3 regions of the Mesorhizobium sp. WSM4935 genome follow, and region 1 is predicted to be linked to each of the others. Evidence: riboswitches for the same ligand, from Rfam matches in the RefSeq annotation. Region 1 holds a riboswitch; each other region holds the start of a gene.
What was found. A riboswitch is a leader RNA that binds a small molecule or an ion and turns the genes downstream of it on or off. The one in region 1 is predicted to bind cobalamin.

Region 1 (5,371 bases):
CACCCGACAGGTCGCGGCCCATGGCCATGCCGAGGCCGGCCGAAATCGAGGTCGAGGAGTGTGCCGCGCCAAACGGGTCGTACTCGCTCTCGGCGCGCCGGGTGAAGCCGGAGAGGCCGCCTTCCTGGCGAAGCGTGCGGATGCGGTCGCGGCGGCCGGTCAGGATCTTGTGCGGATAGGCCTGGTGGCCGACGTCCCAGATCAGCCGGTCGTCCGGGGTGTTGAAGACATAGTGCAGCGCAACGGTCAGTTCGACGACGCCGAGGCCGGCGCCGAGATGACCGCCGGTCTGCGACACGGCGTCTATCAGCTCGGCGCGCAACTCGGCAGCAAGCTGCGGGAGCGCGCTCTCATCGAGCCTCCGCAGGTCCGCCGGAATGCGGACCTTGTCGAGCAGCGGCGTGTCTGGCTTCACTCGGGCGCGTCCTGCCTCAATTGATCGAACACGGCGCTACCAGCAGATTGCGCCATAATCATGCGCGGAATAGGCCGCCGGCGGGCGAATGTAAATGCGCGCCGGTGACGCGCGGCTTGAGTATCCTAGCTCTCAGGCAGCGGAATGAACTCCTCCTCATCGCCGGGAACGATATCGAAGCGGCCTGTCTTCCATTCCTGCTTGGCCTGCTCGATGCGTTCCTTGGACGACGAGACGAAATTCCACCAGATATAGCGCTGAGAGCCCAGCGAAGCGCCGCCGAACAGCATGAAATGCGCGCCGCGTTCGGAGGAAACGACGATCTCCTCGCCCGGCTTGAACACCAGAAGCCGCTCGGCCCGGAAGACATCGCCGGCGATCGAGACGTCGCCTTCCAGCGTGTAGATGGCGCGTTCCTCGGCATCGGCCGGGATTCGCACGCTGGCGCCGGCGGCCAGCCTGAGATCGGCGTAAAGCGTGTCCGAAGCGGTCGCCACGGGCGAGCGCAGGCCTGAGAATTCGCCGATGACGACGCGGCCGCTGACGCCTTCGGCATCGATCTCAGGCAGGCGGGCCACCGATGTGTTCGCGAAGTCCGGGGCGATTTCCTCCTTGCCGTCCGGCAGCGCCAGCCAGGTCTGCAGGCCGGAGACCGACATCGGCGCGCCCCGCAACTCCTCCGGCGTGCGCTCGGAATGAACGATGCCGCGCCCCGCGGTCATCAGGTTCACGTCGCCGGGCGCGATCACCATTTCGGTGCCGAGCGAATCCCGGTGCCTGATCTTGCCGTCGAACAGGTAAGTGACGGTGGAAAGTCCGATATGCGGATGCGGGCGCACGTCGATCGCCTGCCCGGCGCGCAGGATCGCCGGGCCCATGCGGTCGAAGAAGATGAACGGCCCCACCAGCCGGCGTTTTGCCGTCGGCAGAGCGCGGCGCACCGCAAAACCGCCGATATCCTTGGCGTTCGGTACGACCATCAGCTCGATCTGATCGCAGGCGAAAGCGTCACCGGGCTCGGGGTCGTTTCCGGGAAAGAAGCTCATATAGGTTCCTCAGGCGAAACGCAGCGCCGATCTGGCCTTCGCCTTGGCCGCCTCTACCTCGCGATTGCGCGGTTCCTGGTTGGTTTCGAGCGAGTCGATCAATTCGCGCGCAGCGGCCGCGATCGCTTCCACTGCATGATAAAAAGCGTGCTCGTTGCGCTTGGACGGCTTCGTCGAGCCGCTCAGCTTGCGCACGAACTGCAGCGCTGCGTCATGCACTTCGTCATTGGTCGCCGGCGGTTCGAAATTGGCCAGGGTCTTGATGTTGCGGCACATGGCTTGAACTCCTTACCTGCTTGCTCTGCCCACCCAAATTATTCCGCGTCCAACGGCTCCGTGCCGACCGGCCTGCCGTCGCGCGACAGCCTGATCTTCTCGACCTTGTCCTCGGCCGCTTTCAGCAGCCGGTCGCAATGCGCCTTCAGCGCCTCGCCGCGCTCGTAGATCCGGATCGACTGGTCGAGCGGGACATCGCCGCGTTCCAGATCATCGACGATCTTCTCCAGCGCGTCGAGCGCCTGCTCGAAGCTCATCGCCTTGACGTCCTCATTGCCTTCCACTGCCATACTCTATCCCTTCATCAGCCGCCCGACATGGGCGGCGACTGAAAATGCCAGTCCCTGCAGATCGTAGCCGCCTTCCAGCAGGCTGACGAGCCTGTTGGCGCTGTGGCGGGCGGCGCGCTCCATCAATTGCCCGGTCGCCCAGTCGAAATCGTCCTCGGTCAGGTTGATCTCGGCCAGCGGATCGCGGTGGTGCGCGTCGAAGCCGGCGGAAATGATGATCAGGTCCGGCCTGAAGGCATCGATAGACCGCAGCACGCGCGACAGGAAGGCGTCGCGGAACAGGTCGCTGCCGGTCTGCGGCGCGAGCGGCGCGTTGACGATGTTACCGGCGCCGGTCTCGCTCTTCGCGCCGGTGCCCGGGTAAAGCGGCATCTGGTGCGTCGAGCAGTAGAGCACCGACGGATCGTCCCAGAAGATGTCCTGCGTGCCGTTGCCGTGATGGACGTCCCAGTCGACGATGGCGACGCGCTCGGCCTGGTGCTTCTTCTGCGCGTAACGGGCGGCGATGGCCGCCGTGTTGAACAGACAGAAGCCCATCGCCGTGGTCTTTTCGGCATGATGGCCCGGCGGACGGGCGGCGACGAAGACATTGGCGGCACGGCCCTCGAAGACATCGTCGACGGCAGCGTTGGCCGCGCCGATCGCCGTCACCACGGCCTGCCAGCTTTTGGGGCTGGCGTTGGTGTCGGCATCGATCGAGACGATGCCGCTCTCAGGGATAGCCGCGCGCACGCGCTCGACGAAATTCTCGGGGTGCGCGTAAAGGATCGTCGCCTCGTCGCCCTCGGGCGCCTCGACGCGGTCGAGCGCCGAAAACGCCTCGTCGTCGAGCACGCGCTCGATGGCGCGCAGGCGGTCGGGCCGCTCGGGGTGGCCGGGCGGCGTGAGGTGTTCGAGGAAGATCGGGTGCGTGTAGAGACGGGTGGCCATGGCGCATAATCTAGGCACCCGCGGCGTGGATGACCATGTTTGAAAAGCCGAATGGCTGGGGAAAATTGCGTCAGCCCGTGTCGCTGGCGCCATTGGCGCAGCTCGGGCTTCGCGGTAAGGTCATCCCGCTGCCTGGTGCCCGCGACGCGGGAGAATCGGGAACACGGTTGAACTCCGTGGCGTGCCCAACGCTGTGAGGGGGACCGCGCCGGCAAACGCCACTGTCTCAGACGGGAAGGCGCCGGAGCGGGACGATCCCGAGCCAGAAGACCGGCCCGGCAGACATGGTCGTCCGCTTGGTCAGGCGGGTGACCGCTTGTCGCAAGGGGAAAAGCGATGACGGCAGCAGCGATCGCCGCGAGCGGCGACGACTTTGACCAATTGGCGCGCGACGCGGTCTACCGGGCTATGTTCACCAGGCGTGACGTGCGCAGCCATTTTGTCCCTGACGATCTCGACGACCATGTGCTGGCGCGCCTGCTCACCGCCGCGCATCACGCGCCGTCGGTGGGCTATATGCAGCCGTGGAATTTCATCGTCATCCGCGACATGGCAAGGCGGCGGCAGGTGCGCGACCTGTTCCTCGCCGCGCGCCACCAGGAACTACCGGCCATCGAGGCGGAGCGGCAGGCGCTGTACCGCAAGCTGAAGCTTGAAGGCATCTGCGAAAGCGCGCTTAACCTCTGCATCACCTGCGACCGGCAGCGCTCGAAGGACTCGCCGCTCGGGCGCTGGCACAATCCGGAGATGGATCTCTACAGCACCGTCTGCGCGGTGCAGAATTTCTGGCTAGCGGCACGCGCCGAGGGTGTCGGCGTCGGCTGGGTGAGCATCATCGAGACGGAGGCGCTGAAGCGGCTGTTGTCGATCCCCGAGCATGTCACGCCGATCGCCTATCTGTGCGTCGGCCGCGTCTCGCAATTCGCGCCGAAGCCGGACCTCGAGGCGCATGGTTGGGGCAAGCGTCTGCCGCTGCCCGAACTGGTGATGAGCGAGACTTTCAGCGGCGCAGGCGAGGCGCCGCTGAAATCGGCGATCGCAAGGCTTGGCGGCGCGCCGAAGCTCTGACCAGGCCCCGATCAAGCAGCCCGGGGCGTATCCCAGCGCGAGCCGCCGAAGGAGCCCAGCGCCTTGTCGCGCAGTTCCCTGAATTTGGACGAGGCCTCGGCGAGCCGGCGGTCCCATTCTGGATTGGGCGCCTGCCCCTCGATCGCCTCAAAATAGACCTGCATCAAGGACGCGATTGCAAAAGGCTCGATGAAGGCGGCCTTGAAGGCCCAGGCAAAGACGATGGCAAGCACGAAGGCCCAGCCGGCCAATTGTCCGGGCATGACCCAGAGGATCGCGGCGGCGGGCGCCAGCATCAACAGGAAGATGACGAAGGACACGCCCCACATGATCACCGCCAGCCAGACGGCATTCTTGACCATGTGCTTGCCATTCTGCGCATAGAGCACGACGCCTTGCCGCGCCGTCTCGAAAGGCGAGTTCGAATTGATGCGGATGTTGTAGCCGAGAATGATCTCGTCGACATAGGTCAGCGAGATGCGGATGACGGTGTTGATGAAGCTGACCAGCCCGCTCAAACCCGGAATGGGCAGGAAGGCGGCGATGCCGCCGATCAGGCCGGTGATGGCGCGGACGGCTCCCTTGACGAGCTGGTCGACGGCGAAAAGAATATTGGCCTCGGCGAAGCGCTGGGTGACCACTTCCTTCGCATAGGCTATCTGGCCCTGGCCGTCGGGAACGTCATGGCCGTCGATCAGATGCACCATGACGGCGATATGGCCCGCTTTCAGCACATAGAGGATGTATTCGCGGATCCAGTAGACGGCGATCGAGACGATGCCGAAGCCGACCACGCCGCCCCAAAGTGCGAAGGACATCGGGCCATCGGGATCGGTCGAGATGTGGCCGACGCCGTAGCCGACGCTGGCGCCCGTGCCGGTCGCCATGATGTAGGCAATCGTGATGCCGAAATAGACGATCATGCGAAAGACGATGAACGGCCATGTCCGCATCATGATGGACACCGACCGGCCGATGCTGAAATCCCACATGGCCCCGACTCTCCCACCCTTAGAGGATGGCCGGGGAGGATGCGCCCGTCCCGGCGATTGTCAATCACGGCAGGGTCGCGTAGGCCGGAAACCGGTGCACAACGTGGTGACTTGGTTACCCGAGCGTGGCCTCAAGGCTTTTTTCGCAAGCCCTCGAGCAGCTGCTTGAAGGCGGCGATCGCCTTCTTCGACGTCGCTTCGGGATCCTTGGAATTGGCGATGCGCTGCGCGGCCTGGCTGCTAGCGCCATTGATCAGCCGCGAGGCCGTCTCGGGATCGACGTCGGCGACGACCACACCCTCTTCCTGCAGCCTGGTCAGATGCTCGGTCATCGAGGCGGTGCATGCATTGGCG
Region 2 (5,371 bases), on a different contig from region 1:
GACCATGACCATGACCGGCCTGACCATGACGGACATGACCATGGCGGTCATCGCCACGACCGTCACGGACCGCACGGTCACACGCATGGCGTGATCGATGCCACCATCGCCACTACCGATCGCGGCATCTGGGCGATCAAGTGGTCGTTCGCGATCCTGGCGATCACCGCCGCCTTGCAAATCGTCGTCGTCATCGCCTCGGGCAGCGTGGCGCTGTTTGCCGATACCATCCACAATATCGCCGACGCGACCACGGCCATTCCGCTGTGGATCGCTTTCGTGCTGGTGCGGCGCAAGCCCACCCGCACCTTCACCTACGGCCTCGGCCGGGTCGAGGACCTGGCCGGCATCATCATCGTGCTCATCATCCTGGCGAGCGCGCTTGTGGCCGGATATGAAGCCGTCAACCGCCTGTTCAACCCGCGCCCGGTCCAGTTCCTGGGTTGGCTGGCGGCGGCCGGCGTGATCGGCTTCCTCGGCAACGAGGCGGTGGCGGTGTTCCGCATCCGCGTCGGCCGCCAGATCAACAGCGCGGCCCTGATCGCCGACGGCTATCACGCCCGCACCGACGGGCTCACCAGCCTTGCCGTCGTTGCTGGCGCGGTCGGCGTCTGGCTCGGTTACCCTTTAGCCGATCCGGTCATCGGCCTCATCATCACGGTCGCCATCTTCGGCATCGTCTGGCAATCGGCGCGCTCGGTCCTGACGCGTATGCTGGACGGTGTCGAGCCCGGCCTTGTCGGCGAGATTCACCACGCCGCCGAGCATGTCGCCGGGATCGATAAGGTGACCGACGCCAAGGCCCGCTGGCTCGGCCACAAGCTGCATGTCGACGTGGAGATCGCGGTCAATGACGGGCTGCTGCTCGCCGCCGCGAACAATATCGCTGAAACCCTCAAGGCCGAACTGTTCGCGCACATTCCCGCGCTCGACGTCGCCACGGTGCGCTTTGCCGAGCCACGGACGGAAGGCGGCCACCATCATGCGCCCGATCCGTTCCTGGTCTCGGGCAAGCTGGCCAGCGGTCTGCTCGAAATCGTCGACACGCCGCAAGGCGAGCGCATGCGGCTGCGCCTATCGCGTCACGCCGAGGGTCTGCGGGCGAACGTCGCTATCGAAAGGGCGGACGGTGCGGTCGAAAGCCTGCCGCTGTCGCCGGTCGGCGGCGATCACCACTATCTGCAAAGCTTGGTCGCCCCGGCCGAGCCCCACGAGTTCAGCGCCAGGCTGCAACTGGTTGCGGGTCCCGACAGCGAGGATCTGCCTTTCGCCATGGCCGAGCCGGAAGGGCATCACCATGAGCACGCGCATGCGTAATGTGGGCGGCATTTGAGTGCCGGCGCGAATCCAACTGACGTTATCGCGACACAGGGCGCGCAGCGCAGATGGTCTGCCTTCCGCCTCGCAGCTCGGCTGTTCGACGCCAAACGGACCAACGTAGCTGCCCTTCGGAATCACGAAACGACCGCGTGAAAGTCAGCTGCCCGTCCTCGAATCCGGGAGCCGGACAATGGCCAATGCTTACGCCGGTGCGCAGCGCCCGGCTAGGCTGTGCTGGTCCGCGGCCCGCCGAAGATCACCCAACTGGCCCCGATCAGCGCTGCAATGGTCGCAAGGAGCACCGCCAGGCTCGGCAGGTGGAAGAACATATCCCGCCAGCGTGGTTCGACGACCGCGCCGGTGCTGAAGGCCTCGCCGCTATACTGGCAAAGGATCCAGGATGCGCCGCTGCGCACCATCTCGGCATCGATGTCGGAGATCAGAGCCTTGGCCTCGCGCTCGGCTGACGGCATCGTCGCCATATGGGTGAGCAGCGCCTTGGCGGTGGCGAGATAGGCGTGGCTGCATTCGTTGAACGGGCTTTCCTCGTCGCTAAGGCTGCCCGGCATCAGGCCCCAGAGGCAGTAGGTGAACTGCAGATTGCCGTGATTATAGAGCCGTCTGAAGGTCGGATCGGTCGCGGTCTGGCGCTGGGCAAGGTCCAGGATATCGCCGCGATAGCGCGCGATCACCGCCATCTGGCCGTGGGTCAGGCTGGGGATCTGGATGCCCGGGGGAGGCGGGGCCGAGGACCCGTTATGCGCTTGCGCGGATGTGGCCAGAATGACCAGCAGGGTAGTCGCCAAAAAGAAATTGGCCGCCAGGGCATGAAACCATGGCGGCCAACGCATCGGATTTCAGGCGTAGCGGCGCGTCGGGGTGCGCTGGTCGCGCACTGCGACCACCCGCTCGGCAACAGCGCCGAAGCCGAGCCCGACGACGGTCCACAGCACCAGCTGGATGCCGAGCGAGGCGATGCGGAACTGCCAGAGCACCGTCGCCGAGAAGTTCTCCGGCACTTCGTTAATGTCCGGCAGGGCCGCCTTCACCAGCGCGAAGACGACGAGGAAAGCGAGGCCCGCGACGATCGAGGCGTTCCAGGCGCCGAGCCGGTTCCATAGCCGCTGCGCCAGGCCGACCGCCGCCACCATCGCCGCGATCGAGACCACGATCATGATGAAGAACAGCTCGGTGCGGTAGCCGATGGTCTCGGCATTGCCGACCGCCGGCGGGTTCGCGGGGTATTTCAGGCTGGGAACCACGATCACGGCAAGGAAGCCGAGCAGCGCGATGAGTGCCGAAGTGCCGCGCGGACCGAGCGAGCCCAGGCGGCCATAAGCATAGGCGAAGACCAGCGAGAACAGTCCGCCGAGGGCAGCGCCATAGACCAGCACGCCGGTCGCCAGGCCAATGCCGGCTTGCGTGGCGCGGCTGACCATCTCGGGTTCCGGCGTCTCGCCGGCGGCCTTGGCCTGCTGTTCCTCGAAGGCGATCGCCTGGTCGACCTGCGGCTCGCCATAGACTCGGGCGAAGGCGAATGCCAGAATCCCCGCAACCAGCCCGACAAGCATGCCGCGCAGCAAAAGTTTTCCAACCATGTTCAAGAACCCTTTGTCGAAAGCGGGTTCAGCGATGCTGAACCGCTTCAGTGGCAGGGGAGGCCCAGCAGGTGACGGCCGTCATGCACGAATTCGTGCACCGCCGTGCCGCGGATCAGCGAGGTGGCGCCTTCTTCCGCACCGACGAAATAGATCGCCATCATCAGCGTCAGGCCCGCGAAGATGGCCCAGGGCAGAAGCTCGCGAACCGGAATCGCAACCGGACCGTAGCTGGGGGCGAAGGTGGTGTCGGACATATTGACCTCCCGTGGGATACTGCGTCCCGTTGATCGAACAATGCTGCGGAATAAGGCCTGACTTTCGGCTGGTGCCGATCACAGTGGCGCGACCGTGCCGGATTCGCACCGGCTTCCAATCCCGTATAGCGCTAAAACACTTGTCAGCACTTCGTTCGCCTGTCAACGACATGTAATGGCCAACGCGGCTTCGCGCGGCCGAAATTTCACTGGGCCACGGAGTTTTGGGATGCTCGCCCGCCTGACGATGATCGCAAGCGGCGCGACGCAGGCCACGCGCAAGGGCCGGTTTCCGAACGACGAGGCGCTGGAGCCGCGGGCCCTCGATCGCGCCGGCTCGCTGGCCGCTTCGCTGCGCCGCGCCGATCGCGTCTGGACAAGCCCGGCGCTTGCCGCGCGCCAGACGGCCGACGCGCTCCGCCTCGAGGCAACCGTCGAGCCGCTGCTTGCCGAGCAGGATTTCGGGCGCTGGGCCGGCAAAGGTTTCGAGGAGGTGCAGGCGGAAGATCCGGAAGGGATGGCGGCTTGGCTTTCCGATCCGGACGCGGCACCTCACGGCGGCGAATCGCTTGCCGCGGTCGCCCACCGCGTCGCGGCGCTGATGGAGCGCCTGGCCGGCGCAAGCGGCCACACCGTCGCGCTCACCCATGCCGTGCCGGTCCGCGCCGTCATGGTGCATGTGCTGGGCGCGCCGCTCTCCGCGGTCTGGAAAATCGACATCGAGCCGCTGTCGCTCACCGAATTCCGCAGCGACGGCCGCCGCTGGGTGCTGCATGCGAGCGGCATGGTCGTCGGCGCGAAATAGCCCGGGAAAGCGCTTACCTGACGACGAGCGGCCGCCGGCGAAGACGAACTTCGCCATTTCAGCGATCGCTAACGGAACGGAAACGCCTGGCTGCTATGGTGCTGTCTCGCGGCGAGGAGAGCCTTGCCCGAGGAGACCGTCGCCTATGGCCGATTATCCCGAGATCGAGCGCCGTCTTCATGTACGCGAATTCGTGCTCAAGGAGGCCACCATCATTGCCAATGGCGTCCGGATCGGCTGCTCGCTTAGGAATCAGCACGAGCAGGGTGCGGAATTGCGCGTGGCCGCCGACATGGACGTCCCGGAACGCTTCCTGCTCGAGGTTCCGGCCGACGATACGGCCTATCGCGCACTGGTGCGGTGGCGGCGCAACGACCGCGTCGGCGTGGCGCTCTACAGCAACGCGCCGAAGGACTGACGCTCAAAGATAGCGGCGCACGCTCGCCCTATACGAGCGGTAGGATTCGCCGAACTTGCGCTCCAGATAGGCTTCCTCGCGCAGCACCACGCCATAGTGCAGGATGGGGAAGCTCGCGATGAGGGCGATGACGGCCCACCAAGTGTCAAACAGCAGGCCGATCCCGAGAAGCAGCCCCATCAGGCCGACATAGAGCGGATTGCGGGTGAAGCCGAACGGACCGCTGGTGACGATCGCGGTGGTCGGCAATGTCGGATTCACATTGGTGCCGCCGCGCAACATGGTCGAGCGTCCCCAGGCGATGATCGCAATCGCAAGTGCGGTCACCACGATGCCGAGCACAATGGTGAGCGGACGGCCGCCGATTGCCAGCGGTCGGACATAGCGCAGCGCCAGCATCACGATTAGCGCCACGAGAAAGAGCAGCGGCGGGAACACCGCGACCCCCGGATTGTCCGCTTTGTCGCCCATGGCCAATTTCGCCGGTCCATAGCCAAGCGCCACCGCAGTCACTATGCACTGCCGCGCGTCACTCAGCAATTCGTGGTTTGATCCTGCCCCAGGGGCAAAGTGCGGGGACGCAGTCGCGGTGCGCGTTCATGGCTGCCGGTCAACGGGGAATCGTGCATGAGCGGGACAGCCGTTTGGGTGGCGCTGATAGCCATCGTTCTTGTGGGCCTCTATTTGTTGCAGGCCAATGGCATGATCCGGTTCTGAAGCAACGGCGGCGCGCGGCGTATTCGCAAGGTCAACAACAGCCGCTTGCCCCGCAGCACGGCTGGCTTGCAGCCTTCTGTTCTTTCAGCCAGCGGTCGCGCGGCTTGCAGCTTGCCGGCAGTGGCGTCAGCTCGACCTCGATGACGTCGCCAACAATCCTTGGCTGAGCCGCCCGGTGCAATTCCATGGGGCGGACGCCGTCGCTGACCTCGAAGGTCAGCTTCGCCGCCCCATCAAGAGCGACATGGTCCGAAAC
Region 3 (5,371 bases), on a different contig from region 1:
GGCGAGGCCGAAGGTCATGAACATCAGCGAGCCGCTGCGCGCCCAGGTGATCAGCGCTTCGGTCGAGGTGACAAGGAAACCCTTGTCGGCGAGCTCATTGTTGATTTCGAGGAAGAAGGGATCGTCCTCCCCCACCGGCCTGCCGGTATTGGGATCGATGATGCCCTTGGGCTTCGGCGCGACGAGGGTGCCTGAACTGTCGTTCAATCCCATTCCAGCGCTCCTTTTTTCCATTCATAGGCAAAGCCGATGGTTAGCACCGCCAGAAACACCATCATCGACCAGAAGCCGAGCATACCGAGCTTCGAGAAGGACACCGCCCACGGGAACAGGAAGGCGACCTCGAGATCGAAGATGATGAACAGGATCGACACCAGATAGAATCGAATGTCGAATTTCATGCGGGCGTCGTCGAACGAGTTGAACCCGCATTCATAGGCGGAAAGCTTTTCCGGATCGGGATTGCGGTAGGCCACCAGGAAGGGTGCGACGATAAGCGCCAGACCGACGATCATCGCCACGGCGATGAACAGCACGATAGGCAGGTACGAACTCAGGAGTGCGCTCATGCGGCGGCTTTCCTTCGGCGGGGGTAGCTCATGTTGATTACAGCAACGAACTCTAATGCGGAAGCGTGACAGATTAACCGCTGAACCGTTTTAACGGGCCCATGCTGCAACGCGGCGAGGGTTAGCGCAGCGGTTTCGGTGACGCAAGTCAAACCTTGTTCAAATCGCGGCCCTGGACGCCTTATCGGAAGAAACTGGTCCGATCCGCTCCTGTTTGATTTCCTTCACTTTTTACTCCACTTTTCTCTCCTGACACATCTGCCGCCATTTGCCTGCTAGCATCGCCGGAATCATCGGCTAAAAAACCAACGGACGATCGGGGCAAGGATACCTGATGAAGGAGAAAATCTCGCTCGCCATGGCGAGGCGCATTGCGCTCGGCGCACAAGGGTTCAACGACCCTCGCCCCGCAGGAGTTCCGGATCGCCGGCACCTTGCGCGTGTGCTTTCGCGGACCGGCCTGTTGCAGATCGATTCCGTGAGCGCGGTGGTCCGCGCGCATTATATGCCGCTCTATTCGCGCCTCGGCCCCTACCCGCTTACACTGCTCGACAATGCCGCTGTCACCCGCAAGCGCTCCGTCTTTGAATATTGGGCGCATGAGGCGTCGTTCTTGCCTGTCGAGACCTATCCTTTGATGCGCTGGCGCATGCAGCGCGCCGAGCAGGGTGACGAGATGTATCTAGGCCTGGCCAAATGGGGCCGTCAGCGCGAGGCGATGATCGACGAGATATATCGAGAGGTCGTCGATCGCGGTCCGATCGCCGCTTCCGACATCGAGGGCCATAAGGGCAATGGCGGCTGGTGGGGCTGGAGCGAGGCCAAGCACGCTTTCGAATGGCTGTTCTGGGCCGGACGCATCACCACCGCCTACCGGCGCGGCTTCGAACGCTATTACGACCTGCCCGAGCGCGTTTTGCCGCAGGCGGTGCTCGACCTCCCCGTACCGTCGGTCGAGGACGCGCATCGCGAATTGCTGCGCATTTCCGCCCGTGCCCACGGCGTCGCCACCTATGGCGACCTGCGCGACTATTTTCGTCTCGCGCCGGGCGACACGAAGGACCGCATCGAGGAACTGGTCGAAACCGGCGAATTGCTGCCGGTGAAGGTCGAAGGCTGGGACAAGCCTGCCTATCTCCACAAGGACGCCCGTGTTCCGCGCCGGATAGAGGCGCGGGCCCTACTCGCCCCGTTCGATCCCGTGGTTTTCGAACGCACGCGCACCGAAAAGCTGTTCGGCTTCCGCTACCGCATCGAGATCTACACGCCGGCCGAAAAGCGCCAATACGGCTATTACGTGCTGCCCTTCCTGCTTGGCGACCGGATTGTCGCCCGTGTCGATCTGAGGGCTGATCGGCCGGCGAGCGTCCTGCGCGTCAATGCCGCCTATGCCGAAGCAGGCGCGCCGCCCGAAACCGCCGCCCAGCTTTTCGATGAACTGAAGCAGATGCAGGCCTGGCTCGGCCTCGAGGCGATCGAAGTGACGCCCGCCGGCGACCTCGGACCGGCGCTGGCCGACATCGCAGTGTCGTAGCCGCGCGTTGACAGGCGCCTAGCCGTAAGCCTAAATCCGCCGCAGACGGTCTTCTCCCGGCAAAGGGAGGAGCCAAGAGGGAATGCGGTGCGGGTCAAAACCCAAATCCGCGGCTGTCCCCGCAACTGTAAGCGACGAGCCTTGGCCGAAAACCACTGGGATGTTCCCGGGAAGGCGGCATCTGAGGCCACGACCCGCGAGCCAGGAGACCTGCCGTCTGAGACTTTAAGTATCCGAATGCCCGGCGGGTTTTCCGGGCAAGGAGCCTGGTTTTGGATCGCAACGGCAGTTTCCCGGCAAACAGTGCGGACATTTCGTTCGAGCCCGACGCAGTGGCCGGCGTGACCGTCATCGTCTGCTCCTCTTGCCGTGACGAGACCGGCTCGGACGCGCATCCGCGCGCCGGCGCGCTGCTGGCCGAGGGCACGCGCCGGGCGGCTTCCGGCGAAAAGATCAACATCCGCACCGTCGAATGCCTTGGCAACTGCAAGCGCCGGCTAAGCGCAGCGCTGCTGCGCGACGGCTGCTGGAGTTACGTCTTCGGCGATCTGGAGACGACCAGCGGCGCCGATCTCGTCGCCGGCGCAAAGCTCTTCGCTACCTCGACCGACGGCCTGATCCCCTGGCGCGGCCGACCCGATTCCCTCAAGCGCGGCCTGGTTGCCCGCATCCCTCCCCTCGACCTGCTCAAGGACTGACATGAACGCTTCCGTTTCCCGTGTTCCCTGCACCGTCGTCACCGGCTTTCTCGGCGCCGGCAAGACGACGCTGATCCGCAACTTGCTCGAAAACGCCAGGGGCAAGCGGCTGGCGATCATCGTCAACGAGTTCGGCGATGTCGGCATCGACGGCGAGATCCTTAAAGGTTGCGGCGTCGATGCCTGTCCGGAGGAAAACATCGTCGAGCTCGCTAATGGCTGCATCTGCTGCACCGTCGCCGACGACTTCGTCCCTGCCCTTGACCAAATCCTGTCGCGCACGCCGAAGGTCGACCACATCCTGATCGAGACCTCCGGCCTCGCTCTGCCGAAGCCGCTGGTGCAGGCCTTCCAGTGGCCGACGGTAAAGAGCCGCGTCACCGTCGACGGCGTCGTAGCCGTGGTCGACGGCCCGGCATTGGCCGACGGCCGCGTCGTCTCCGACATGGACGCGCTGCAGGCGCAGCGCGCAGCCGACGATTCCCTCGACCATGACGACCCGGTGGAAGAAGTGTTCGAGGACCAGATCGCCTGCGCCGACCTGATCATCTTATCGAAGAGCGATTTGATGGATGCGGCAGGCTCCGAGCGCGCCAATGCCGTCATCGGCGAGCATGTGGCGCGCGCCGTCAAGGTGGTGCCGACCGCGCAGGGCAAGGTCGATCCGTCGGTGCTGCTCGGTCTTGGCCTTGCGGTGGAGGACGACATCGAAAACCGCAAGACCCATCACGACGACGAGCTCGACCATGAGCACGACGATTTCGATTCCTTCGTCATCGACATCCCGTCGGTCGCCAACCCCGATGAACTGGCCAAGCGCGTCGCCCTTGCCGCCGAGCAGGAGAACGTGCTGCGTGTCAAAGGCTTCGTCGAGGTCGGCGGCAAGCCGATGCGGCTTTTGCTGCAAGCGGTCGGCCCGCGCGTCAACCACTATTACGACCGCGCCTGGACAGCCGAGGACGATCGCCGCTCGCGGCTGGTCGTCATCGGCCTCAAGGGGCTGAACCGCCCGGCGATCGAGCGTATTCTCGCGGGCTGATACCAACACGAAAAAGCGATGCATATCCTCACCACGTCATCCGCTTCGCTCGACGATCTCGCCGAGCCGATCGACCTCAGGCAGAAGCCTGCGGATGTCGTGGCGCTGTCCTTCACCGACAGCGATCTCGCCGGCTTGGCCGCCGCCTGGAAGGCCGATGCGGCGCGGCTGCCGTCCATGCGGCTGGCGGCGCTGCGCGACCTTCGCCACCCGATGTCGGTGGACCTATGGATCGACAGCGTTGCCCGTCACGCCAAAGTGGTCCTCGTCCGCATCCTGGGCGGTTATGACTGGTGGCGCTATGGCTGCGACCAGCTCGCCGCGGTCGCACGCGAGCGGCATATCAAGCTGGCGCTGCTGCCGGGCGAAAGCCATGACGAGGACCAGCGCCTGATCGAAGCCTCGACCCTGCCGCGCGCCGAACTCGACGCCCTGCTCGGCTATTTCCGAGAAGGCGGCCCGGCAAACATGTCGGCACTGGTGCAAAGGCTGGCACGGCTTGCGGGGGCTGAGGCGGCGGTGGCCGAGCCGGTCAGCGTGCCCAAGGCTGGGTATTATCAGCCGGGAGTTGGTGTCGTCGAAAAGCCTGTGACGGAACTCGGCGCCGACAATTTTGCCGTCGTCCCCATCCTCTTCTACCGCTCCATGCTGCTCGCGGCAGACATAGCGCCGATCGACGCACTCGCGGAAGCCCTGCGCTCGCAAGGCCTGGCCCCGCTGCCGATCTTCGTCTCCAGCCTGAAGGACCCGGCATCCCTGGCCTTCGTCGAGAAAGCCATCAACTCGCTGAACCCGTCGGCGATCGTCACCGCCACGGCCTTTGCCTCCGGCGCCGAGCCCGGCGCCGAAACCCTCTTCGACCGAGCCGGGGTGCCCGTCTTCCAGGTCATCGTCGCCACGACGAAACGGGAGGTCTGGGAGAAAAACCAGCGCGGCCTGGCGCCCGCCGATCTCGCCATGCACGTCGTCCTGCCCGAGCTCGACGGCCGCATCCTCGCCGGCGCGATCTCCTTCAAGGGCGAGGTCGAAACCGACGCTGCACTCGCCTTCCGCGCTTTCGCCAACCAGCCGAAAGCCGACCGCGTGGCGCAGGTGGCCAGGCGGATCGCGGCATTCATTCACCTGCGACGGACGGAGCGAGCAAAGCGCAAGCTGGCGATCCTGATTCCCGACTATCCGAGCGCGCCTGGACGAACGGGCTACGCCGTTGGCCTGGATGTGCCGTCAAGCGTGCTCGCCATGCTGCAGGACCTGAAGGAACAGGGCTATGCGGTTGAACGGATTCCGCAATCGCCGCGGGAATTGCTGGATGCCCTGGAGGTGAGTGGGCTTGGCCTCTCCATAGAGGACTACTCCGCCTTTTCGGCCGAACTGCCGAGGGCAGCGCGCGATCCAGTAGAGGCCGCGTGGGGCAAGGCAGAAGGGATAAGTCCCCACTTCCCCTTCCGCGCCGCAACCTTCGGCAACATCACCGTAGCGCTCGCCCCCGATCGCGGACGCTCCGCCGACCGCCGCGCCGATTACCATGACC

Region 2: it holds a riboswitch for cobalamin, as region 1 does, so the genes downstream of both, P9273_RS17650 (CbtB-domain containing protein) here and bluB (5,6-dimethylbenzimidazole synthase) in region 1, are expected to answer to the same signal.
Region 3: it holds a riboswitch for cobalamin, as region 1 does, so the genes downstream of both, P9273_RS06060 (DUF1636 family protein) here and bluB (5,6-dimethylbenzimidazole synthase) in region 1, are expected to answer to the same signal.

What each region holds. Positions count from the first base shown of each region.
Region 1 is NZ_JARTVR010000005.1:221,683-227,053, forward strand. It holds gene dxs (1-deoxy-D-xylulose-5-phosphate synthase) at 1-415, opposite strand, end outside; gene P9273_RS15660 (pirin family protein) at 541-1,461, opposite strand; gene P9273_RS15665 (DUF2277 domain-containing protein) at 1,471-1,737, opposite strand; gene P9273_RS15670 (exodeoxyribonuclease VII small subunit) at 1,776-2,027, opposite strand; gene P9273_RS15675 (histone deacetylase family protein) at 2,031-2,957, opposite strand; cobalamin riboswitch at 3,074-3,250, shown strand; gene bluB (5,6-dimethylbenzimidazole synthase) at 3,294-4,025, shown strand; gene P9273_RS15685 (hypothetical protein) at 4,037-5,017, opposite strand; gene P9273_RS15690 (TetR/AcrR family transcriptional regulator) at 5,149-5,371, opposite strand, start outside.
Region 2 is NZ_JARTVR010000007.1:42,118-47,488, forward strand. It holds gene P9273_RS17635 (cation diffusion facilitator family transporter) at 1-1,317, shown strand, start outside; gene P9273_RS17640 (hypothetical protein) at 1,545-2,126, opposite strand; gene P9273_RS17645 (CbtA family protein) at 2,178-2,918, opposite strand; gene P9273_RS17650 (CbtB-domain containing protein) at 2,966-3,175, opposite strand; adenosylcobalamin (AdoCbl) riboswitch at 3,176-3,319, opposite strand; gene P9273_RS17655 (histidine phosphatase family protein) at 3,405-3,980, shown strand; gene P9273_RS17660 (PilZ domain-containing protein) at 4,126-4,398, shown strand; gene P9273_RS17665 (methyltransferase family protein) at 4,402-4,869, opposite strand; gene P9273_RS17670 (DUF6428 family protein) at 5,147-5,371, opposite strand, start outside.
Region 3 is NZ_JARTVR010000002.1:369,682-375,052, forward strand. It holds gene P9273_RS06045 (NuoB/complex I 20 kDa subunit family protein) at 1-213, opposite strand, end outside; gene P9273_RS06050 (NADH-quinone oxidoreductase subunit A) at 204-569, opposite strand; gene P9273_RS06055 (winged helix-turn-helix domain-containing protein) at 904-2,103, shown strand; cobalamin riboswitch at 2,133-2,335, shown strand; gene P9273_RS06060 (DUF1636 family protein) at 2,376-2,801, shown strand; gene cobW (cobalamin biosynthesis protein CobW) at 2,803-3,840, shown strand; gene cobN (cobaltochelatase subunit CobN) at 3,859-5,371, shown strand, end outside.